Linked DNA regions of Desulfopila inferna. The protein of the gene in region 1 interacts with the protein of each later gene in a pairwise test. Links are inferred from orthologs where the notes say so. Each region holds a gene or a part of one and is shown on either strand. Other genes may lie near its edges.

Evidence for each region.
Region 2: the proteins of mrdA (region 1) and JWG88_RS10160 interact in binary tests that used the Escherichia coli proteins (3 or more experiments, as listed by UniProt). The link is inferred for Desulfopila inferna from one-to-one orthologs.

What each region holds. Positions count from the first base shown.
Region 1 is NZ_JAFFQE010000005.1:329,090-334,162, reverse strand. Bases 1,442-4,440 are described here. They hold mrdA (penicillin-binding protein 2), read left to right. Parts: upstream 1,442-1,994; coding sequence 1,995-3,887; downstream 3,888-4,440. Other genes in these bases: rodA (rod shape-determining protein RodA), read left to right, coding at 4,002-4,440; JWG88_RS14610 (hypothetical protein), read left to right, coding at 1,455-1,988; mreC (rod shape-determining protein MreC), read left to right, coding at 1,442-1,455. In the rest of the region: JWG88_RS14620 (rod shape-determining protein), read left to right, coding at 1-373; more of mreC, read left to right, coding at 622-1,441; more of rodA, read left to right, coding at 4,441-5,073. UniProt on the Escherichia coli protein: Catalyzes cross-linking of the peptidoglycan cell wall. Responsible for the determination of the rod shape of the cell. Is probably required for lateral peptidoglycan synthesis and maintenance of the correct diameter during lateral and centripetal growth.
Region 2 is NZ_JAFFQE010000003.1:417,070-433,454, reverse strand. What follows is about bases 1-2,899. They hold JWG88_RS10160 (transglycosylase domain-containing protein), read left to right. Parts: upstream 1-453; coding sequence 454-2,346; downstream 2,347-2,899. Other genes in these bases: JWG88_RS10150 (LysE family translocator), read right to left, coding at 2,839-2,899; JWG88_RS10155 (hypothetical protein), read right to left, coding at 2,406-2,831; mutL (DNA mismatch repair endonuclease MutL), read right to left, coding at 1-288. Also shown: more of JWG88_RS10150, read right to left, coding at 2,900-3,453; JWG88_RS10140 (4Fe-4S dicluster domain-containing protein), read left to right, coding at 7,355-8,125; JWG88_RS10135 (formate dehydrogenase subunit gamma), read left to right, coding at 8,127-8,732; JWG88_RS10125 (cytochrome-c peroxidase), read left to right, coding at 9,356-10,444; JWG88_RS10120 (formate dehydrogenase accessory protein FdhE), read left to right, coding at 10,459-11,229; JWG88_RS10115 (inorganic phosphate transporter), read right to left, coding at 11,253-12,518; JWG88_RS10110 (TIGR00153 family protein), read right to left, coding at 12,534-13,223; JWG88_RS10105 (metallophosphoesterase), read right to left, coding at 13,634-15,715; JWG88_RS10100 (hypothetical protein), read left to right, coding at 16,133-16,385. UniProt on the Escherichia coli protein: Cell wall formation. Synthesis of cross-linked peptidoglycan from the lipid intermediates.

The DNA.
Region 1 (5,073 bases):
CGGCAATGTCTTGCCTGAACCCCCTTACGAGACCATGGATATCAAAGGACGTGACCTTGTCTCCGGTGTTCCTAAAACACTGACTATTTCGGCTGATGAGATCCAGTCGGCCATTGCCGAACAGGTGGATGTCATTATCGATGCGGTCAAAGTGGCTCTGGAGGTAACTCCGCCGGAACTGGCCGCCGATATCGTTGATCAGGGAATTGTCCTTACAGGAGGCGGTGCCTTGCTGAAAAACCTAGATATGGCGCTCAGAGAAGAAACAGGTATGCCGATAATCGTCACGGAAGACCCTTTGTCCTCCGTCGTTCTCGGTTCCGGAAAGGCACTCGACAACCTCGACATCCTCAAGGAGGTGACAATCAGTTGACCGGCCGATCGGTTGTCCAGGGAGGCGCGGGAGAACGCAACTCCCTGAGTCCTGCCCCTCCTGATCAGGCAAGTTAGCGGGTAGGGTGTTTAGTGGAGGGGCCAACCAATATCCATATTACTGCGTGGTGACATTGAAAAAAATCCGGCTTAGCTGGACAAGAGACCAGCTTTCAAAAAGAGATAGAATATTTCATTCCGGTTGTGATAAATAAAAACACCCCCAAAAAGGGACTTAAAGGACTGGCAATGACGAAGGTGGTTCTCCTTCTGGTTCTGGTCAGTTGCCTAATTCTTTTTGCCGCCTCATTCGGAGGCAGATTCGGTCTGTTCCATCAGGTTACCCTTGAAACCCTTGGCCCTGTCCAGGTCGTTTTCACAAATGTTTCCAGTGGAGTCCAGCGTATTTGGAACGATTATATTGCTTTGTGGGTTGTTCGCGACGAAAACAAGCGTCTGCGCACCATGCTTGATGACTATAATGAAAAACTCAACGAGTATACCGAAGCCTATTCCACCTATCTGGGCCTCGTAGAAAAGCTGAAGTTCAAAGAGAAGGAATCTTTCCCGTCGATTTCCGCGCGAGTGGTGGGAAAAGGCCCTTCCTACTGGTTCAAGACGATTATTGTCGATCGTGGAGAAAATGACGGCATTGTTGAGGGAATGGTTGCAAGAAACGAGAAGGGCGTGGTTGGTCAGATAATTCAGGTGTCTCCCAATTATGCCAAAATTCTTCTGGCCAATGCTCCCAGTAGTGCTATTGATGCAATGGTGCAGAAAAACAGGGTTCGCGGGATATTGAAGGGTGCCGGAAAACATGGTTTCACCCTTTATTACGTCTTAAAGAAGGCGGATGTTGCTGTGGGGGACAAAATCATCACAGCAGGCATTGGTGGAGTATTTTCATCTGGAATTCCACTGGGCAGGGTGTCAGCCGTCAGAAAAAAACAGCGAGGCATGTTTCAGGAAATCGAGGTGGAGCCATGGGTAGATTTTCAGCGCCTGGAAACAGTTTTTATCAACCTGACCGAGAGATTGACCTGGGAAGCCGAAATGAATAATCTTTCGCGGGTAAGACCCTGATGTTGTTTTTTGTTTTCTTAATGCTGGGAGTTTTCGTCATTGTCGCTCAGACCACCTTCCTGCAACTTTTTCCGGACTGGCTGGGGCGACCGGATTTTCTCTATATTCTCATTACCTTTGCAGCATACAGATTCGGCTGGATTTCGGGAATGGTTTTTGTCTTTATCCTTGGATGGATGCTCGATGTTGTCTCCGGCATCCATCCGGGCATCTATCCGCTGCAGAGCATTCTGGTATTTTCCTTCCTGAAACTGCTCACCGAAAACAGCCCCTTGCGGGAGGGTGCGTATCAGGTTCCACTTGTGGGAATCAGTTATTTTATAGTGCAGATGGGGTTCTATTTTTTCTATTCCCTGATGATGCCGGAGACCTTGCCTGAGTGGTCCTGGAACAGGATCATCCAGGATACCTTTATTTTGCTGCTGGCCACCATACCCCTATTTGTCCTTCTCAATTCCTTATATGAAATACTGAATAAAAACGGCATCATTCATCGAGTAATCAGTAAACGCAGCGGCAATCAATTTCGTTAAATCCACATGAAAGATAAAAGGTCCTTTTTTACCGAGCTGGAAGAAATAAATGAGCATGACGACAGTGCTCTCGATATGCTCCGCCCCAGGATTATATTGGCCGCGGCTCTTATAATCGGTTTTGCCGTGCTGATATTCTGCAGATTGTGGTTCCTGCAGATATCCAACAGCGATGAGTATATTAACAAGGCATATAATAATAGGGTTCGCATTAGCACTCTTGCTGCGCCACGGGGACATATCCTTGATAGGAACGGTATTCCTCTGGTAACAAACAGGCCGTCGTTCAACGTTCTTCTCATACGGGAAGATTCAAAAAATGATGAACATCTGTTAAAAAAGCTGGCAGGTGTTCTTGATGTTGATGTATCCCAGCTGTGGGAGCGAATACGCGAGGCATCCAATATCCCTCTGCATATTCCCATTCGTCTGCAAGAGGATATTGACTGGCAGACGCTGGCTTACCTGGAAAATCATAACCACGAATTTTCAGGTATTCGCATCGAAGTGACGCCCCGCAGGGTATATCATTTCGGCGATCTTGCCGCGCATGTCATCGGCTATCTTGGTTCAATTAGCAAGGAGGAACTCAAGAAACAAAGCGGGGGAGAGTATGACGGTGGAGATCAGGTCGGCAAGATGGGACTTGAAAAACTACGTGATGAGGTTCTTCGCGGAGAAAAGGGAATGAGTTATTCCGAAGTGAACGCCAGAGGATTTGAGCAGCAGTTGCTCAAGCGCGAAGACCCCCTGCCCGGCAGCGAAATACATCTTACGATCGATGCGAAGATGCAGCAGATGGCTGAGGAAATGATGAACGGTGAAGAAAAGTCGGGAGCCGTGGTGGTGCTGGAGGTGAACAGCGGAAGGGTTCTCACTTTTGCCTCCACTCCACCTGTTCGGCTGCAGGAATTCATTGGCGGAATATCTCAGCAAAATTGGAATGCCTACCTCAACAACATCAAGACACCGCTTCTCAATAAAACCGTGCAGGGCCTCTATCCCCCCGGCTCCACCTATAAGATGATAACGGCACTGGCTGGGCTCGACAATGGGATCATCACTCCCGAAACAGCCTTCTACTGCCCTGGCTATTATAGATTAGGCAGAAGGATCTATAGATGCTGGAAACATAGCGGACATGGTGCAGTTGACTTAAAACGCGCCATAGCCGAATCCTGTGACGTCTACTTCTATCAGGTCGGTCAACAGGTCGGTGTTGATATTCTTGCCGAATATGCCAAGAAATTCGGACTCGGCCAAAAAACCGGAATGGAGATCGAAAATGAACAGGACGGACTCATCCCCACCAGAAAGTGGAAAAGACAACGCTACAATGAAAAATGGCACGAGGGCGAAACTCTCTCGATTGCCATCGGACAGGGATTCAACCTGGTTACGCCGCTGCAGATGGCGGTGATGACCTCCATGATTGCCAACGGCGGTAAAAACTATCGTCCGCAGATGGTCGAAAAAATTATCGGCCCTGATGGTAATATCGTTGAAGAGATAAAACCGGAACTCATCTATGAGTTGACGGGACTTGAAGAATCACTTGCCCTGATAAGGGAAGGAATGGTTGAGGTCGTCCATGGAAAGCGGGGAACGGCACGTATAGCCCGGGTCGAGGGATTAACAATCGGTGGTAAAACAGGTACGGCTCAGGTCGTTAAAATTGCCGTCTACAAGAATATGAAAGAAGAAGATATCCCATATAAGTTCCGGGATCATGCCTGGTTCACCTGTTTTGCCCCTGCTGAAAATCCCGAGATTGCCGTAACGGTACTGGTTGAGCACGGCCTGCATGGAAGCTCGGGGGCTGCGCCCATAGCCAGGGCGGTATTAAAGACCTACTTTGAGGATCGACTCACCCGAGAGGGGCAGGAGAAAGAAAAATGATGAAAGCTGCCAAGTTGTTCGATGTCAGCATATCCGGTTCCATTTCAGCGGCCGGCGCTTATTCCGTGAAATCGTTGATGGTACGATATGTTACGAATTGACAGAAGGTTATTCTTGCATTTTGACTGGGCCTTTTTCCTGTTTCTGATGCTGCTCTGTGGGATGGCGCTCTTTAATCTCTATAGTGCCTCATATCCTCCAAAGGGATGGGGAAGTCCTCCATATCTCAAGCAAAGCTATCTGTTCCTGATGGGATTTACCGCGGTGCTGTTTATTCTCAGCTTCGATTATAACGAGCTTCACATCTGGAATTATCCTTTTTATCTATTCATTATCGTTCTACTGGTTGCTGCATATTTCATGGGGGAGAGTGCAGGAGGAGCGCAGCGCTGGATTGATTTGGGATTTTTTCGCCTGCAGCCCTCCGAGCCCGCCAAACTGATGCTGGTAGTCACTCTCGCCAGTTACTATTCCAGAAAAGAAGTGCTGGATGGATACTCGATTAAGCAATTGATAACACCAATAGTTTTGACAGCCATCCCCTTCCTGCTGATTCTAATGCAGCCGGATCTCGGCACGGCCTTGATGCTCGGTATAATCTTCGTTTCAATGACTGTTTTTGTCAAACTGCGGAGGTCAACATATCTTATACTTGGCGGCAGCGGTCTTTTCGCGGTGCTTTTTGCCTGGCAGAAACTTTTGAAACCCTACCAGAAACAGCGGGTGCAGACTTTTCTTAATCCTGAAAACGACCCCATGGGACACGGTTATCAGGTGATGCAGTCTAAAATAGCGGTGGGCAGCGGCGGCAAATTCGGCAAGGGATATCTTGAAGGAACTCAGGGGCATCTCCATTTCCTGCCCGAGAGGCACACCGACTTTGCCTTTTCAGTGTGGTGCGAGGAATGGGGATTCTTTGGCAGCCTGTTTTTCCTTGGCGTCTATTTTCTACTGCTGCTCTGGGGGCTGCGGGTGGCAATGTATGCCAAGGACAGGTTTGGTATGCTGCTTGCCTATGGTGTGGTGATGCTGATTTTCTGGCAGGCCCTGATCAACATCCTGATGATACTGGGGCTTCTTCCGGTTGTCGGTATTCCCCTGCCTCTTGTCTCATATGGAGGTTCCTCTCTGCTGACTACCCTTATGGCCTTAGGCATTCTCATGAACGTGCGCATGCGAAGATTCC
Region 2 (16,385 bases), on another replicon or contig:
GCGAAAGCCCAGGGTGTTTATAGCCACCAAGTCATGGGATTCGTGTATCTTGGAGGTCCCGTGACGTTCAAAAGAGAGAAGCACGTCGTCTTCATCCATGCCAGAGCCGTTGTCGAGCACACGGATCAGTCGGGTTCCTCCTCCTTCGATTTCAACTTCGATACGGTCTGCTCCGGCATCAAGGCTGTTTTCCAAAAGTTCCTTGACTACCGACGCCGGCCGCTCTACCACCTCTCCGGCAGCAATGCGGTTGGCGAGCAGTTCTGGAAGGATGCGGATTTTTGCCATAGAAAAATGAGTGTTTGAATGTTTCGTCTTTAATGGTAATGTATGCTGAGCATAAAAAGATGTAACTTACTGTGATCGCATATTTTATGGACATGCAGCTGTGGATTTTCCTGGTGAAAGTACGAGCGTGTCTACAATATAGAATCTACCATTGAATGTTGAAGAGTGTCATTAGAAAAAAATACAAAAACCAGGAATAGATCGGCAGCCGCAAAGAATACCCGAAAAACGGTGCGCCGAAAACCCTATGGTGAAAAGCATATCATTGGCTTTCTCTTTGGCATCTGCTGCCTGCTCACTGTCTTTCTGGCGGCCTTGCTCAGCGCCATGGTTGCTCTGCGGATTCCCGATATCCGTTCGGTCGCCCATTACCAGCCGCTGCAGACCACCTTCATACTTGATCGCCACGGCGATGTTCTTGAAAGAATTTACAAAGAAAACAGGACAGTTGTTCCCCTGTCCCGTATGCCGGAGCTTCTGCCCAAGGCATTTGTGGCGGCCGAGGATGGCAGGTTTTTTGAACACAAGGGACTCGATTTCGTTTCGGTCTTACGTGCGGTCTTTGTCAATATCAAAAGGGGAGGACGGGCCCAGGGAGGTTCAACCATTACTCAGCAGGTGGCGCGCTCGCTCCTGCTGACCCGGGAAAAGACCTATCTGCGCAAATTCAAAGAGGCAATTCTGGCCTGGCGAATCGATTCGTTGTTGAGCAAGGAGGATATTCTCTATATTTATCTCAACCAGATCTATCTGGGGAGCGGAGCCTATGGAGTCGAGGCAGCCTCCCAGGTTTATTTCGACAAGCCCGTCCATCAGCTGACGCTTGGGGAAATTGCCGTTCTTGCAGGACTGCCCCAGGCACCAAGTAAATATTCACCTCTCAATCACCTTGAGCGGGCCGTGGCTCGGCAGCGCTATGTCCTCAACAGAATGACCGCCGATGGATATATAGATGCGCAGACAGCACGCGGAGCCTTCGAGAAGGATCTACGGCTGAATCGCACCGCGGATAAATCACTGGAATCAGGATACTATACGGAAATAGTCAAGAAACGGGTTGGTCGTATCCTCCAAAGTTCGCTACCGGCCACCGGCATCATAATCCATACATATCTCGATCCGACAATGCAGAAAGCCGCCGTCGATGCCGTCCGTGCCGGAGTCAAGGCCTCCTTTGGCCGGCAGGCCCGTCTGGATAGCGGCAAGAAAAAAGTTCCGCAGGGAGCATTGGTCAGCATCGAGACCTGCAGTTCCAAGGTTCGGGCGCTACTTGGTGGCACGGATTTTTCAGCCACGTCATATGATCGTGCCGCCATTGCCAGAAGACCTGCAGGTTCAGCCTTTAAGCCCGTCGTTTTCAGCGCCGCACTGGAAAACGGCTGGAGCAGCGGCTCGATGATTCTTGACGCACCGCTATCTATTGCGGGTGGTGCACGGGGAAGGTGGACTCCTAAAAATTATTCGGGCAGATATCATGGTGAAGTGAGCCTGGCAGATGCCCTGGCTCATTCCTATAATACCGCGGCGGTTCGTTTGCTGCAGAAGGTCGGCCTTAATCCTGTCCATGATCTTAGCACCAGGTTGGGCATTACCTCGGAAATGCCTGGCGACCTCTCCATTGCCCTGGGGTCGGTCGATGTCACACTGCTGGAGTTGAGTGCGGCTTATTCCCCTTTTATCTGCGGCGGAATGTATACACCTCCCGTCTTTATCGACAGAATTGAAAAAGGTGACGGAACCGTGCTGTTTCAACGTGATTTCAGCCCCCGGAAGATACTCTCCAAAAGAGGCGCCGCAGAGATGAAGAGTATGCTGTCACGGGTTATCGCCGATGGCACCGGTAAACGCGCAGCCGGCCTTAACGGGGAATGCGGCGGTAAAACAGGCACCTCGGATGACAGCAGAGACGCCTGGTTTATCGGTTTTCATGAGAACAATATCACTGGAATCTGGGTGGGGCATGACCAGAATGAAGGACTTGGCAAAGGGGAGAACGGCGGCAGAACTGCCGCTCCGATCTGGTTCGATTATATGCGGAAGACAGGAGGTGTTCGCTGAACTCAACTTTCAGCGAAAATGGATTGGCTTTTTAGAGCCCTGGAGAAATATGGAATTTTTCACTGTTTTTCTATTCTTAATTCCAATACAATCCGGCCCCATCCTCCACATTCAATTCCAACATCGAAACAGCTTGCCCTTTTAAACCTGATTTCGTTTGGGTCTACCCCTGCGTAAAGCATTTCATTTGCAGTGAAAATCATCATCATTGCTGAATTTAATGAGTAACCACAAATCTTTGGAGGGCATAAACCCGTTAGAATATTTCCTGCAAAATCAAAATAAAATTTTTCGCCGACTTTATGATTGCTATTGCAGCCTTTCGATTCAACGACCTCTAGAATAAATTGTGTCTTATTAAATTCTTTGCTTCGCTTGATGAGATCCAAGTTGCGTGGATTACTTTTAAAAACATCCAGCTCTTCGTCGCTGTAACCGAATTTTCTCTGCATGATCTTGAGCAATCTCTCTTCTGCTTTTTCCATTATCTTACTATTGCTCCGTTACGGCCAGTTTTGCCCCGAGGGCAGCAAAAATAGCTGCAAACGATTTTTGCAACCAAGTGGTAATCCTGGAGGAGTTGACAATATATTTGCGCACATAATTGGCAGAAAGTCCGTATACAATGAAAATAACCAGCGTCATTGCCATGAATGCCGCGCTGAGGATTAACATCTGGAACACTGGTGATGATACGTTTGGTGAAACAAAAAGCGGTAAAAAGGCCAGGAAAAATATAGATAGTTTTGGATTAAGAATATTAATCAGGAATCCTCTTGCAGCGATCTGCCATGGACTTTTTATTGGGCCCGGAGAGTTGATATTTAAAGAACCTGTTTCACGCCACATTGACCAAGCCAGATACATAAGATAAATAACACCCGCATATTTAACAGCTTGAAAGGCGATGGAGCTCATATGAAGAATAGCAGACAGTCCCAATATACTTGCAGTTAAGTGGGGGATGATACCAGCCGTGCAGCCAAATGCAGCTGCAACGCTTGCACGCCAACCGCTAAAAAGACCTGTTGAAATCGTATATAGGACACCAGGGCCCGGTATTAAAACCACAACCAGTGAAGTAAGTAAAAACTCTGTACTAAACATTCTCCAGCTCCCTGTCTTTAGTATTCCCGAGATGATTCAACTTCGCGTAATTCTATGCACCATCAAGAAAGTATTCTGACAGAACCGATATTGTTTCCGTGATGAGTCCATCTATTCCCCGGATTATGCCTGTCGTTTCTTATATACTCGGAATCATAGAATTTATGTTTGAAAATGATAACTGTTTTTTGGGGTGAGGTCCAACAAAAGTTGTCGTGGGTGAGATATAAGCGGTCACTCTGATTTTTAAATTCTCTGTATCATTCTAGTAAACTCCCAGCAGTTGGCCTTATGTCCCTGCCTCGGTAACGCCGTTGCCAATTTCTCGACGATCATCTACAGCAATATAGATGCTGCAACCTGGTAACTTCATGAAACAACAGGTGTGGACATGTCAGGTAGGCTAAAAAAGTAAATTTTTTATCATCTGATATTGACAGCATGAAAATATAGTCTAATGTCTTTTCTCACCAACCTTCTTTTCAAAACTTCAAAGCTTCAACAGACCGTATTCGTACCGGACTGTTCTTGTAAGCGGATTCCCTACGCCCTCCTCAGCAATTCTCTCACATAAAATAAAGCAATTGGCTGATTTTCTTCTCATCAGCATTCTTCTATAGTTTAACCGTTGGAATACCGAACCTCATCGGCTGCCCCAAAGACGGCTGCCCTGATTTCCTCGTTATGTACATGGACTCAGCTGCATATTGGATACGGTCCGGTTTATCAATTCCGGGCTTCACTCTTTGTGATTAACTAAAAAGGAGTTTTAAATGGGAATATCAAGGCGAGATTTTATGAAGTTGTCAGGCGGCACCGTCCTGGTAGCAACGCTTGGCGTGAACCTCGACCCTGCCAAGGCTTATGCGCAGGAATTGAGGATCAAAAATGCTAAGCAGTCGACGACGATTTGTCCGTACTGTTCCGTAGGGTGCGGCATAATCGTTTATGCTGAAAATGGTAAAATCATCAACACAGAAGGTGATCCCGATCATCCGATCAGTGAGGGAACGCTTTGTTCCAAGGGCGCTTCCGTGAGCCAGCTGGTCAACAACGATACACGTGTCAAAAAACCGATGTATCGTGAACCTGGCGGAACGGCATGGAAAGAAGTGGAGTGGGACTGGGCGTTGGACAGAATCGCCCGCCTCGTCAAAGATTCCCGGGATAAGAGCTTCAAAACGGTCACCAAAGCAAAAGTCAAGGAAACCCAGCCGGACGGCACGGTAATCGAAGTCGAAAAAGAATTCACGGTTAACCGGACTGATGGCATCGCCCACGTCGGCAGCGCCGCTCTCGACAACGAGGAGTGTTACATCCTACAAAAACTTGTCCGGTCATGGGGCCTGGTGTACGTCGAACACCAGGCGCGTATCTGACACAGCGCAACTGTTGCGGCTCTGGCAGAGTCGTTCGGACGTGGTGCAATGACCAACCACTGGATTGACCTGAAGAATTCAGATGTTATCCTGGCGATGGGCGGTAACCCAGCCTCAAATCATCCCATTTCAATGAAGTGGATCATGCGTGCCCGGGAGAAGGGTGCTAAATTGATCTGTGTCGACCCACGCTTTTCGCAGACTGCTGCGAAAGCCGATCTTTATGCCCCCTTGCGATCCGGCACGGATATAGCTTTTCTCGGCGGCATGATCAAGTACATCCTCGACAACGACCTCTACTTTAAAGAATATGTTGTCAACTACACCAACGCCTCGTTTCTGGTAAATCCAGACTATAAGGGTCCGGCGGAGTTGGACGGTCTGTTTTCCGGCTACAACCTGGAGACCAAAAAGTATGACAAATCGTCCTGGGCCTTCCAGAAGGACGAGAACGGCATCGCCTTGAAGGATCGCACCCTTCAGGACCCAAACTGCGTTTTCCAGCTGTTAAAGAAGCAATATGATCGCTACACTCCGGAGAAAGTAACGAATATTACCGGGACACCTATCGACAAACTGCTGGAGGTGTACAAACTCTACTCTTCCACAGGAAAACCTGATCGTGTCGGTACCGAATGCTACGCCATGGGCTGGACCCAACACACCATCGGTACGCAGAACATCAGGACTATGACTATCATCCAGGTCCTGCTCGGCAACATGGGTATGCCCGGTGGCGGTGTCAACGCCCTGCGTGGTGAATCCAACGTTCAGGGGTCAACGGATTACGGCATCCTCTTCCATATCCTGCCCGGGTACAACCCGGTGCCGAACGCCTCTCTGGTCGATCTCGCGACCTACAACGCAAAAACCACTCCCACAGCAACCGAACCCGGCAGTGTCAACTGGTGGTCAAATCGCAATAAATACATTACCAGTTACCTCAAAGCGGTCTATGGCGAGGCGGCAACCAAGGAGAATGATTTCGGCTATTCCTGGATGCCAAAGCTGGATGTCGGAATGAATGCCTCATGGCTGAACATTTTCGATAAGATGTATAAGGGTGATTTCGAGGGATTCTTTGCCTGGGGCCAGAATCCAGCCTGTTCCGGAGCCAACGGCAATAAGACCCGGCAGGCCATGACCAAACTCAAGTGGCTGGTCAACGTCAATCTTTTCGACAATGAGACCGCCTCCTTCTGGCGTGGTCCCGGCATGAAATCCGAGGAAATAGACACCGAGGTGTTCATGCTGCCCTGCTGCTCTTCGATGGAGAAAGAGGGGAGTATCACCAATTCCGGTCGATGGGGACAGTGGCGTTACAAGGCTGTAGAACCGCTTGGTGAGTCAATGCCTGATGCGGAGATCATCAACGAACTCTTTTATAGAGTAAAAGGACTTTACGAAAAAGAAGGTGGTGCCTATGCCGATCCCGTCGTCAACCTGAGCTGGGAATACGGGAAAAAAGATGCATCCGGAAAGATCAAGCACATAGATGCTCACACTATTGCCAAAGAGATCAACGGCTACTATCTCGAAGACGTTTATGATACCAAGGCGGTTCCAGCCAAGCTTGTAGGCAAGAAAGGAGAGCTGGTTAAAAGCTTCGCCTTCCTTCAGGCCGATGGATCGACCTCGAGCGGCAACTGGCTTTACTGTAACTCTTATATTGAAAAAGATGGCAAGCAAATCAACATGATGGCACGTCGCGGCAAAGACGACCCAACCGGCCTCGGTCTATATTCCGACTGGGCATGGGTGTGGCCGGTAAACCGCAGGATTATTTATAATCGGGCCTCAGTCGATATGCAGGGAAAACCGTGGGATCCCAAGCGACCGCTGCTCAAATGGGATGGGGCGAAACCGGGCTGGGAAGGTGATGTCCCTGACGGAGGCGCACCACCACAAGGAACCAGCGGGAAATTGCCTTTCATCATGAAACCCGACGGCGTTGCTTCTATATTTGGTCCAGGTCTTGCGGAAGGTCCATTCCCAGAACATTATGAAGCTCTGGAGTGTCCGGTCGAGCAAAACGCAATGTCGGGGCAGCGAATCAATCCGACCATTAAGATTTTCGGCGACAAGATGGATGCTTTTGCCTCCTGTGACTTGCGCTTCCCTTTTGTTGGAACGACCTACCGGGTGTCGGAACACTGGCAGACCGGATGTATGACCCGGCACTGTTCTTGGTTAATGGAGATGCAGCCCCAGAACTTCGTTGAAATGAGTTTTGAACTGGGGAAAGAATTGGGCCTGACCAACGGTGAGACCGTTATCGTTTCCTCCGCCCGTGGCGAGGTAAAAGCGGTGGCAATGATTTCCGAACGATTCAAACCATTCAAATTATCCAATACAACCGTTCACCAGATCGGTCTTCCCTGGCATTTCGGATGGCAATTTCCCGAGGATGGCAGCGGGTATGACAACGCTAACTTGCTCACACCAACCGTGGGCGACGCGAATACAATGATACCCGAGACAAAGGCCTTCATGGTCAACGTCCGCAAGGCATAGGGGGAAATATGGCAAATATTACGAAAAACCGCAAAGCGATTCTGGTTACTCCGGAGGCCTGCATCGGCTGCAGGGCCTGTCAGGTTGCCTGTAAATCCTGGAACCAACTGCCGGGCATCCAAACACAAAACCTGGGCACGTACCAGAACCCGCCGGATTTGGCGAGTTCTGCCTTAAACCTCATCCAGTATAGTGAGGTGCCTTCGGATAAGAATCCCGTACGTTGGCTCTTTGTCAGCAGACGATGCATGCACTGCGAGGACGCAGGATGCATGAAGATTTGTCCTGCTCCGGGGGCATTGTACAGAACGGAGGACGGTGCCGTTGCTTTTGACCGCGACAAGTGCATTGGCTGCAAGCTCTGCGTAACTGCCTGTCCATTCGATGTGCCCCGATACGATTTAGAAAACAAGGTATCAAAATGTCATCAATGCTCAGACCGGACCAGTGCAGGTATGCTGCCTTCCTGTGTAAAAACCTGTCCTACCGGCGCACTGAAATATGGTGATCGGCACGAATTGATTACCACAGCCAGAAATGAGGGTTATGGCACTATTTATGGTGAGCAGGATCTTGAAGGCCTGGGATCGATGTATGCCTTCAAGGAAGAGCCTAAACTCTACGGCATGAAGGAGAATCCAACAATCCCGAGCAGCGTAGTCTTCTGGCATACCTATTTGAAGCCACTCTCAGGGATTGGTCTATTTGGCGTCGTCGCCGCTGCGGCGATCCACTTTCTGGCCATTGGCCCCCACAAGGAAAAGGACGAGGAGGTGTAACATGGCAGAGATGGTAAGAAAATCGAGTGTCGACGAGATACTGAACCACTGGATACTCGCCGGAAGCTGCATCCTGCTGATACTCACGGGATTTGCTTTTCTGTTCCATTTAGAATCGGTCGGTGCGGTTTTCGGCGGATTTATTACAATGAAGCTGGTGCATAACTGGGGAGGAGTTGTTTTTGGCATCTCCCTTTTGTATTCCATGCGCCATTATTTGAAGGAATCTTTTGAATACGACGCCGACGATGCACGATGGTTCAAGGTGGCGGGTGGTTATCTCTCCCACAAGGTGACTGTTCCACCAATGGGCAAATACAATCCCGGCCAGAAGCTTTATTATCTGGCTATCGTGGGAGCTGGAATTGCCATCGCTCTCTCGGGGTTCGGCATCTGGTTTATGAAAGAGGATACGACTATAATGCTCTTTTCCCATCTGGTGCATAATGTGGCATTCGTCATCTTCGCTATAGCTGTTCCGGTGCATATTTATCTCGGAACAGTTGCCAATCCGGGTACCTTCAAGCTGATGGTGAGCGGCACGCTGCCGGTCAGTGAAGCAAAGAAGAGATATCCCAAATGGATGAAGGCGGTTGGGAAGATGTAATCCAGACCAAACAATCAACTTTAAGGGGATACTTCGGTATCCCCTTTTTTAATAGAATACGATGAATAAACTACTGATCTGTATATCCATCCTGCTGCTATTTGGTGTAGCACATGCTGCGGAGAAAAGGACTGAGGTTCCGATAGACGATTCTCCATCCCTTGGACCGGCTGATGCTCCGCTCACAATAATTGAATTCATTGATTTTCAATGACCACATTGTGTAGCGGCCGGTCCGACCGTCAAACAACTGATACAGACATACCCAGATCAGATTCGACTGGTTATTAAAAACTATCCCTACAAATATCGTGATTTTGCCAGAATGGCAGCTGAAGCCACACTTGCTGCCAGAGACCAGGGCAAATACTGGGAAATGCATGATATCTTAATTACCCGCTCACCCAACCTCGACCGAGCCAGCCTGATCAGTTATGCAGATGAGCTTGGGCTCGATGTTGAAAAATTTACCGATTCGATTGACAATGGAAAACATGCAGCTGAAATTGACCGTGACTTGAAGCTGGCCAAATCAATGGATCTTTATAACACTCCAACCTTCTATATCAATGGTCGGCAAGTGATTGGAGAACGTCCTTTCGAATACTTCAGCAAGATCATCGATGAGGAATTGGATCAGGCGGGAAAATAAGTTTATGAAGAGCATATGTTGGATTATCCTAGCTACAATCTTCTTTCCTTTTTGTGGGGTTGCCGGAAATCCTGGGTCACCGAAGGAGATACCCATTCCGAAAAACAATCCTCAGACCCCTGCAAAGATTGAGCTAGGCAAGAAGCTCTTCTTCGACCGCCGTTTGTCCGGTGACGGGACCATGAGCTGTGCAACATGTCATGATCCGGAAAGAAGCTTCAGCGACGAACTTGAGCTATCGCTCAACTATCCCACAACCAGGAACTGGCGGAACTCTCCTACGCTCATTGGTGTGGGATTTCAAAAGCATCTTTTTCATGACGGCCGGGCATCATCTCTTGAAGAGCAAGCTCTGTTTCCAATGATGTCGGCTTTCGAGATGAATCAAAACCTGGACTTCTTGGAAGAAGAAATTCGCTCGGTGCCGGAATATGTAGGCGAATTCTCCACAGTCTTCGGCGATGCCGATATAACCAGGAAACGTATCGCTATGGCGATCGCGTCATTTGAACGTTCCCTGATTTCGCGCGATTCTCCTCTTGACAGATTCCTTGACGGAGATAAAAATGCTCTGTCGGCGGAAGCCCTGAAGGGGTACGAAATATTTACAGGAAAAGGCAAGTGCACCCAGTGTCATAGCGGCGTCAATTTCGTTGATGATCGTTTTCATGTCCTTAATGTTGAGGAAAATCCAGAACACTCGAAAGATCCACGCATTGCGGCAACACGCCGATTTGTTGCCAAAATCTATCATTTCGAGGAGTACAGGACTCTTGCTGAAGATCCCGGCAGATACCTCATCACCAAAGATCAGAAAGACTGGAAAGCATTCAGGACGCCAACACTTAGAGAAATCGCCGGAACCGCTCCCTACATGCACAACGGTAGCTACGCAACACTGGATGAGGTAATTGAATTCTTCAACAGGGGAGGAGGCAAGGGAAATACCCTGCTGAATCCTCTGCAACTCACTGCCGCTGAAAAGAAACAGCTCCGGATTTTCCTCGAAGAAGGATTGAGCGGAGCATCTACCACCTTTATCTACCCCCAAATACCATAAGGAATAAGAGAATTATGACTATAGATATTCAGGCATTGATTGAACAACGGCCTCATCTCAAGGATCCGCTTGAGCTCTTTGCCAAATGGCAGCGTTTTCAGGATGAAGTTGACAAGCTTCTGTCCAAACCTGATTCAGCGGTGTCATCCGAAGAAGCCAAGGCATATTCCCGTGAAAGCGTCGGCCGTGTTTTTAAATTGTTTGTATCCATTTTCAATCTGCCAGGCGAACAATTAGAGCCTCTTCACAAAGTATTGGAAAAGGGCGATATAGATTTTATGCAGTTTCCGATCGACAAAATTCCGACTGTTTCCTCTCTTCCTTATAACAAAGAAGAACTGGCCGGTATCCTGTTCCTGCTGAGCAGACCCTATTTTTTGGCCCTGCGCGAGACTTTCCAACTTGATGGCAGGGAGTGGGAAGCTGGAAGATGCCCTCTCTGTTCGGCACAGGCTGCGCTGGCATCCATTGTTGAAGGGCCGCAACGGCGCCTGCACTGCTCCTTCTGTGGGACCACTGGGACATTCAAATTTATTGGCTGCCCGAACTGCGGATGTGTTGATACGGACAAACTCAGCACCATTCTTTCCGAGGATGAACCCGGTTTTCGGATTTCCACCTGTGATGAGTGCAAAAGTTATGTAAAGGTCATGGAGCACCCTATAATCAAGGAAATGTCAATAGACCTTGCGGATATGGTTAGCCTCCCGCTCGATATCGTCGCTCAGGGCAAGGGATATGCTCGTATGGCGCCAAACCCGATTAGCCTAAAGAAGATGGAGTAAGCTTAGGTTGCCCATTGCAGTAATTACCCGAAAATTCCCTTCAAAGTAAAAAAGAATATCATGGCCATGACGGCTCCGGCCGGCAGGGTGACCAGCCAGGAGAGGATGATGTTGCCGATGACGCGTAAATCCAGGGCGCCTATGCCTCGGGCAAGTCCGACGCCGAGGACCGCTCCAACCAGGATATGCGTCGTCGAAACCGGGAGACCTGTTCTGGATGCCAGCACTACGGTTGTCGCTGCCGCCAGTTCAGCACAAAAACCGCGGGAGGGCGTCAGTTCGGTAATTCTTTTACCTACTGTCAGCATGACACGATATCCCAGGGTGACAAGGCCCAGCACGATTCCGCTGCCGCCCAGAATAAGAATCCACAGGGGCAATTCCGAACTCTGCATCACTTCTCCACCAGAGCTGATAATGCTTACCACCGCGGCAAGAGGACCGATGCCGTTGGCAACGTCATTGGAACCATGGGCAAAGGCCATGGCGCAGGCGGTAAAGAGCATCATCGGGGTAAAGACCTTTTCCACGCTGGTGTAATGAAATTCTCTGTTTTCATTGGGAATATCTTGGATATTTCTGACAAAATACCAGCCGATAGCGGCGGTCAGCAGCCCTATGAGAGCGGCAAAGGCAAAGCTTTCCGGACCGCTGAGTTCAATGTTGAGATGCTTCAGCCCCTTGAAGAGAGTGACAAGCGATATGATAAAGCCCACTATAAAAATATAAAACGGTGCGTATCTTTTGGCATTTTTCAGCGGATTATCCGTATCGAGGATGAGTTTTCTGGTGCTCATGACCAGAAGGAAAGAGATGGTGCCGCCTATGGCCGGTGATATGATCCAGCTGGCGACTATCTTCATGACTTTATCCCACTTTACCGACTCAGGCCCGATACCGACGATGGCAAAACCTATCAATGCGCCGATGATTGAATGAGTCGTTGAAACCGGCCATCCTTTTGTCGAGGCGATCATCAGCCAGAAGGCGGCGGCAAGAAGAGAGGCCAGCATGCCGTAAACCAGAATTTCCGGATTATCGATGATACCGGCGGGATCAATTATGCCTTTGCGTATTGTCGAGGTAACATGGCCTCCGGCGATGACGGCCCCAAGAAATTCAAAGACAATAGCGATGAAAATAGCCTGCTTGACCGTGACTGCCCCGGCACCTACCGAGGTTCCCATGGCGTTGGCGAGATCATTGGCCCCGATCCCCCATGTCATATACAGTCCGAAAATAATGGCAAGGGCCATTAAGATGGTTCCATAAGTCGTCAAAATATCCACGTCGATCTCCTCGTACTATCTGGACAGAAAGAGTAACAGTCTATCCGCCATGTTTTCCGCCTGATCGGATATGTTGCTCAACAGTTCAATAATTTTATACCAGAACATGACATCAACGGGATTCAATTCGCTTTCTATTGCAAACAGTTCCTGACGTGTCCGGTTGAGCACACCGTCGATATTGTGTTCGCTTTTGCGAACCCCGGCAATAATTTTGCTTACCTTCTCTATCTCCCGGCCGCCACCGAAACCAACCTCGACCAGTTCGTCGAGTTCTTCGATCATCTTTCTGGCCTCACCGCTGACTTCTATTGTGCCTTCCAACAATTCGTCAATATATGGTTTGAGTGTGTGGGGGACCTCCATGTCGCGATAGGTAAGTATTTTTCCGATGTTTTCGCATATGTCTGCCAGACTGTCCTGATCTGCAATCAAATTAAGGAGATCTTCCCTGTCGACGGGAAGAAGCAGGGTCTTGGGCATATTGAGTCTGAATCTGCTTTTGATCTTGTCAGCTTCGGTCTCCAGGTTGCGGATCTGTTCCGCGTGTTCCAGCACCTTCTCACGGTCCTGATCAAAAAGGGCTTCAAACAGGGGTGGTAATGAACATATGCAGACAAACACGGCGCGCATATGTTCCTGAATCGGCTTAAACGGAGACTTACGTAATAAACGTGAAAGAGGACTTGTTGATCGGAACGGCATTGTCGTTAACCTCTCGAAATGTTGTGGCCGCCTAATGTCAATCGACCGGTTTTGACGGCCAAAGTTTTGCCGGACTGTAGAACATCCTGAGAGGAAATCAAACAAAAAATGGCCGACGGATGTGTGGTTGAGCAAAAAAAGCAGCAATATTGTTATTGGAAAAAAACTCCAGCTGAGCCTGATAAGTGCTTTGGCATTGGAGGCTATTTCACAGATGTATAAAAATTCTGTAAGGTACATATAAGTTGCATTGACTATTCTGTCAGCTGAAAAACGCTGATAGAGTATAAAGCACGTTGATAGCCTCGTAAAAAGCCCGATTTCCTGTGTTGTATATCGAACTTTTTTATCCAGCCTTCTCAGCGACTCATGGAGACCTCCTGCGAGGTTATCAAAGTCTGAAATTCAAGTTACTGGATTTTATCGATAAGTTTGCAGAGAGGTTCCGCCGGAAAGGCCAAGGGGATAATCCGGTTTTTTTCAATGAGCAATGCCATGGCTCCCTCCTGATGCCCGCTGTAGATGATATGATGTCCCTTAATATTACTTACGTCCCTCCAGAAGCTGCCAAAGGGATCCAGTGGTGTGTGGCCGACGATGACCGGGCTGCCTTTTGGTAATCCCAGGTTTTTTCTGAAACGTTTAACATGCTTCTTCTTATACCCGTTGAGATAGTGTTGACGCTGCACCCTGCTGGTTGTAATTTCTTTGATAATCTGGGGATATTCGTCAATATTGATAAGCTGCTCGAGGGAGGCCTTGCTTATCGGCGGTGCCGCATGGCAGGAGACGAAGGTGCTGTTTTTGACGATATACGGCAGGGTATGGTAGAGATTATCCATTGCCTGAGCATAATCCGGTCCGCGGAGTTCGGTGAGTCTCTTTTGCATCAGAGCGCCTTGGGGAATACCATTCTTACTCAGTTCAGGAGCGAAGCTGTCATGATTACCGCGCAGATAGAAAAAATTGTCCGGAAACGATTTCTTGAGAGTCAGGATAAGATCCATCATCAGAATCGAACTGTCAAAGTCGTCCATTTCATTGACGATTTCCGAATGCACAGCATCTCCTAGAATTATGAGACATGCTGTGTTGGCGGAGAGACATTCGATCAGGTAGTTTTCCGAGAGAATTTTGAGCAGATTATCTACCTGAGCGTGCAGGTCGCCAACGATGATGGGAGTCAGGAAGTCCGGCAGGACTATGATGCCTCCCGCCTTATTGTTTCTGTTTTTGAGCGCATAGGTATCATTAGCAATTATCCTGGTTACGTCATTTAACAGTCTGATCGCCTTGTATTTGCCGAGAATCTTGACGGGACCTCCATAGACTTGCTTGATGGATAAAAGCGCCTCATGTCGGTAAGTCTCCACTTTTTCACGGTTATCCTGTTCATCCGAACGCATGATGCTCACTTTAGCGTCGGGATCAAGAGGGGTCAGGATAAGATCGCCATTTCTGTTGGTAACCTGAATGTGTCGTTGAGCGACGGTGTTATCCAGATCGAACAGATCGGTATAGAGAGTATTCTCCCTGCCTATTATCACCGAATCTCCCACACAGAGCCTGGCAAATCCGAGGATGTTCTTGATACAGCAGGATAAGGGTGAAAAAATCAGCCAGTTTTTCTTGATATGCTTCTTTTTCACGCCAAGAGGAACTTCCGGATGGAAGTGGAGGAGTTGTTTGCCAAGTCGCAATTCGAAGGTCTTGCCGTCATGGGCGATCCTGCTTGGCGAAGTGATTTCCTGCGGTGCCCTGGAAACGTTTAGCCAGTTGATCGCTTTTCTTTTGAGAAAGAGGTTTTTCCAGCTGCCCTGAATTGCGATCACTCCTGCTCTCTCGTTCTTAGGGAGCAGCCATGAAGGGATGCCGGCTTCACCTTTTTCAACAATTCTCATTGGCGGGGAGTTGATGTCCTCTCGAACATACACCTGCATTTTAGCGCGGTGCAGGTACAGAGCCACTTCACGATAGACTTCCGCCTGATTGATTACCATTTGTAGAGAAAGGTCGTCATCAACTGGAAAATAGCCTTCCTTGTGCCGTTCCTTTCTGCGCTCATAGACGGTCCTGGGATCGGGGATGATAAATTCAAACACATATCTGTGCTTCCAGTCCGTAGTGAGAAATGAATCTCCGGCAGGCGGAATTCGAATGCGGTCACATTCCAGAATAAAGGGTGGTGAGGCTTCAAGCCATTCCTTGTCGAAAACAGTAAGCGCCTCAGCCACTCCCTTAAAGGGAAGCCCCAGATGAACCTCTCGAGGACGGTAGATAAGACTCTGGTTTTTCCACCATTTTTTTACGGTTAAATCGAGATAGCCTTCATTGGGCCATCCTCCGATTTGATTTATATAATAGGTTTTGCCCGCACCCGGTGGGCCGGTGACAATTAACTGCAGAAACTCCAGGCCGACAGGGACGAGAACCCCGCGGATTTTTTGAGTCTGGTCTATGGGTTGAAGTAGTTTTTTAAGAATATTGCTCATCGGCGTCTCAAGAATGTGAATATCCTGCTCGGTTGTAGTTGAGGATGCAGTTCAGCTGAGTTAAAGCATATCGATCACTTTCTTTACCTTGCCCGTAAACATCATGATATGCAATAGAAATTCCGATTAAAAACTTCAATCTATGATGCTGTACACGTGAAACTCGATTTGCCATACCACAGGTACCGTCAAATCGCCGTTTCAGATATTACGCCCGGTGTATCGAGCCTTCCCGGGGCACTGCGCTCATCACAGAGTTATTCCGGCAACTTCGATCACGTTGATTTTTCATAAGATTTTTTAATTTCAGTATATTGCTCATCCTTGGCTGGATGCGGAACCCATCAATTATTGAAATATCAATGTTGATATTGTATGTTCAGTGAAGGTTATCGAACTTTGCAGGAGCAACTTGAAATGGAAATAATCATTGGCTCAATGCCCCCTCTTGGACCTCAAGGTGAAAAAACACCGGTCACCAGAAAGGGAGTGGTGGAAGCTCGAGTGTTACACGTGAGGCCGCCAAGGAGAGGTATCGCGGGCCCTTCAGGGGCTGAGAGGCGCGGGAAAGCTACACGTGATCCTGTCAAAGGAAGAGTATTGACGTTGATGGTAATGGATGCGGATTTGCTGCCCAAAGATATAGACCAGGCTGATTATGGAGTGTCTC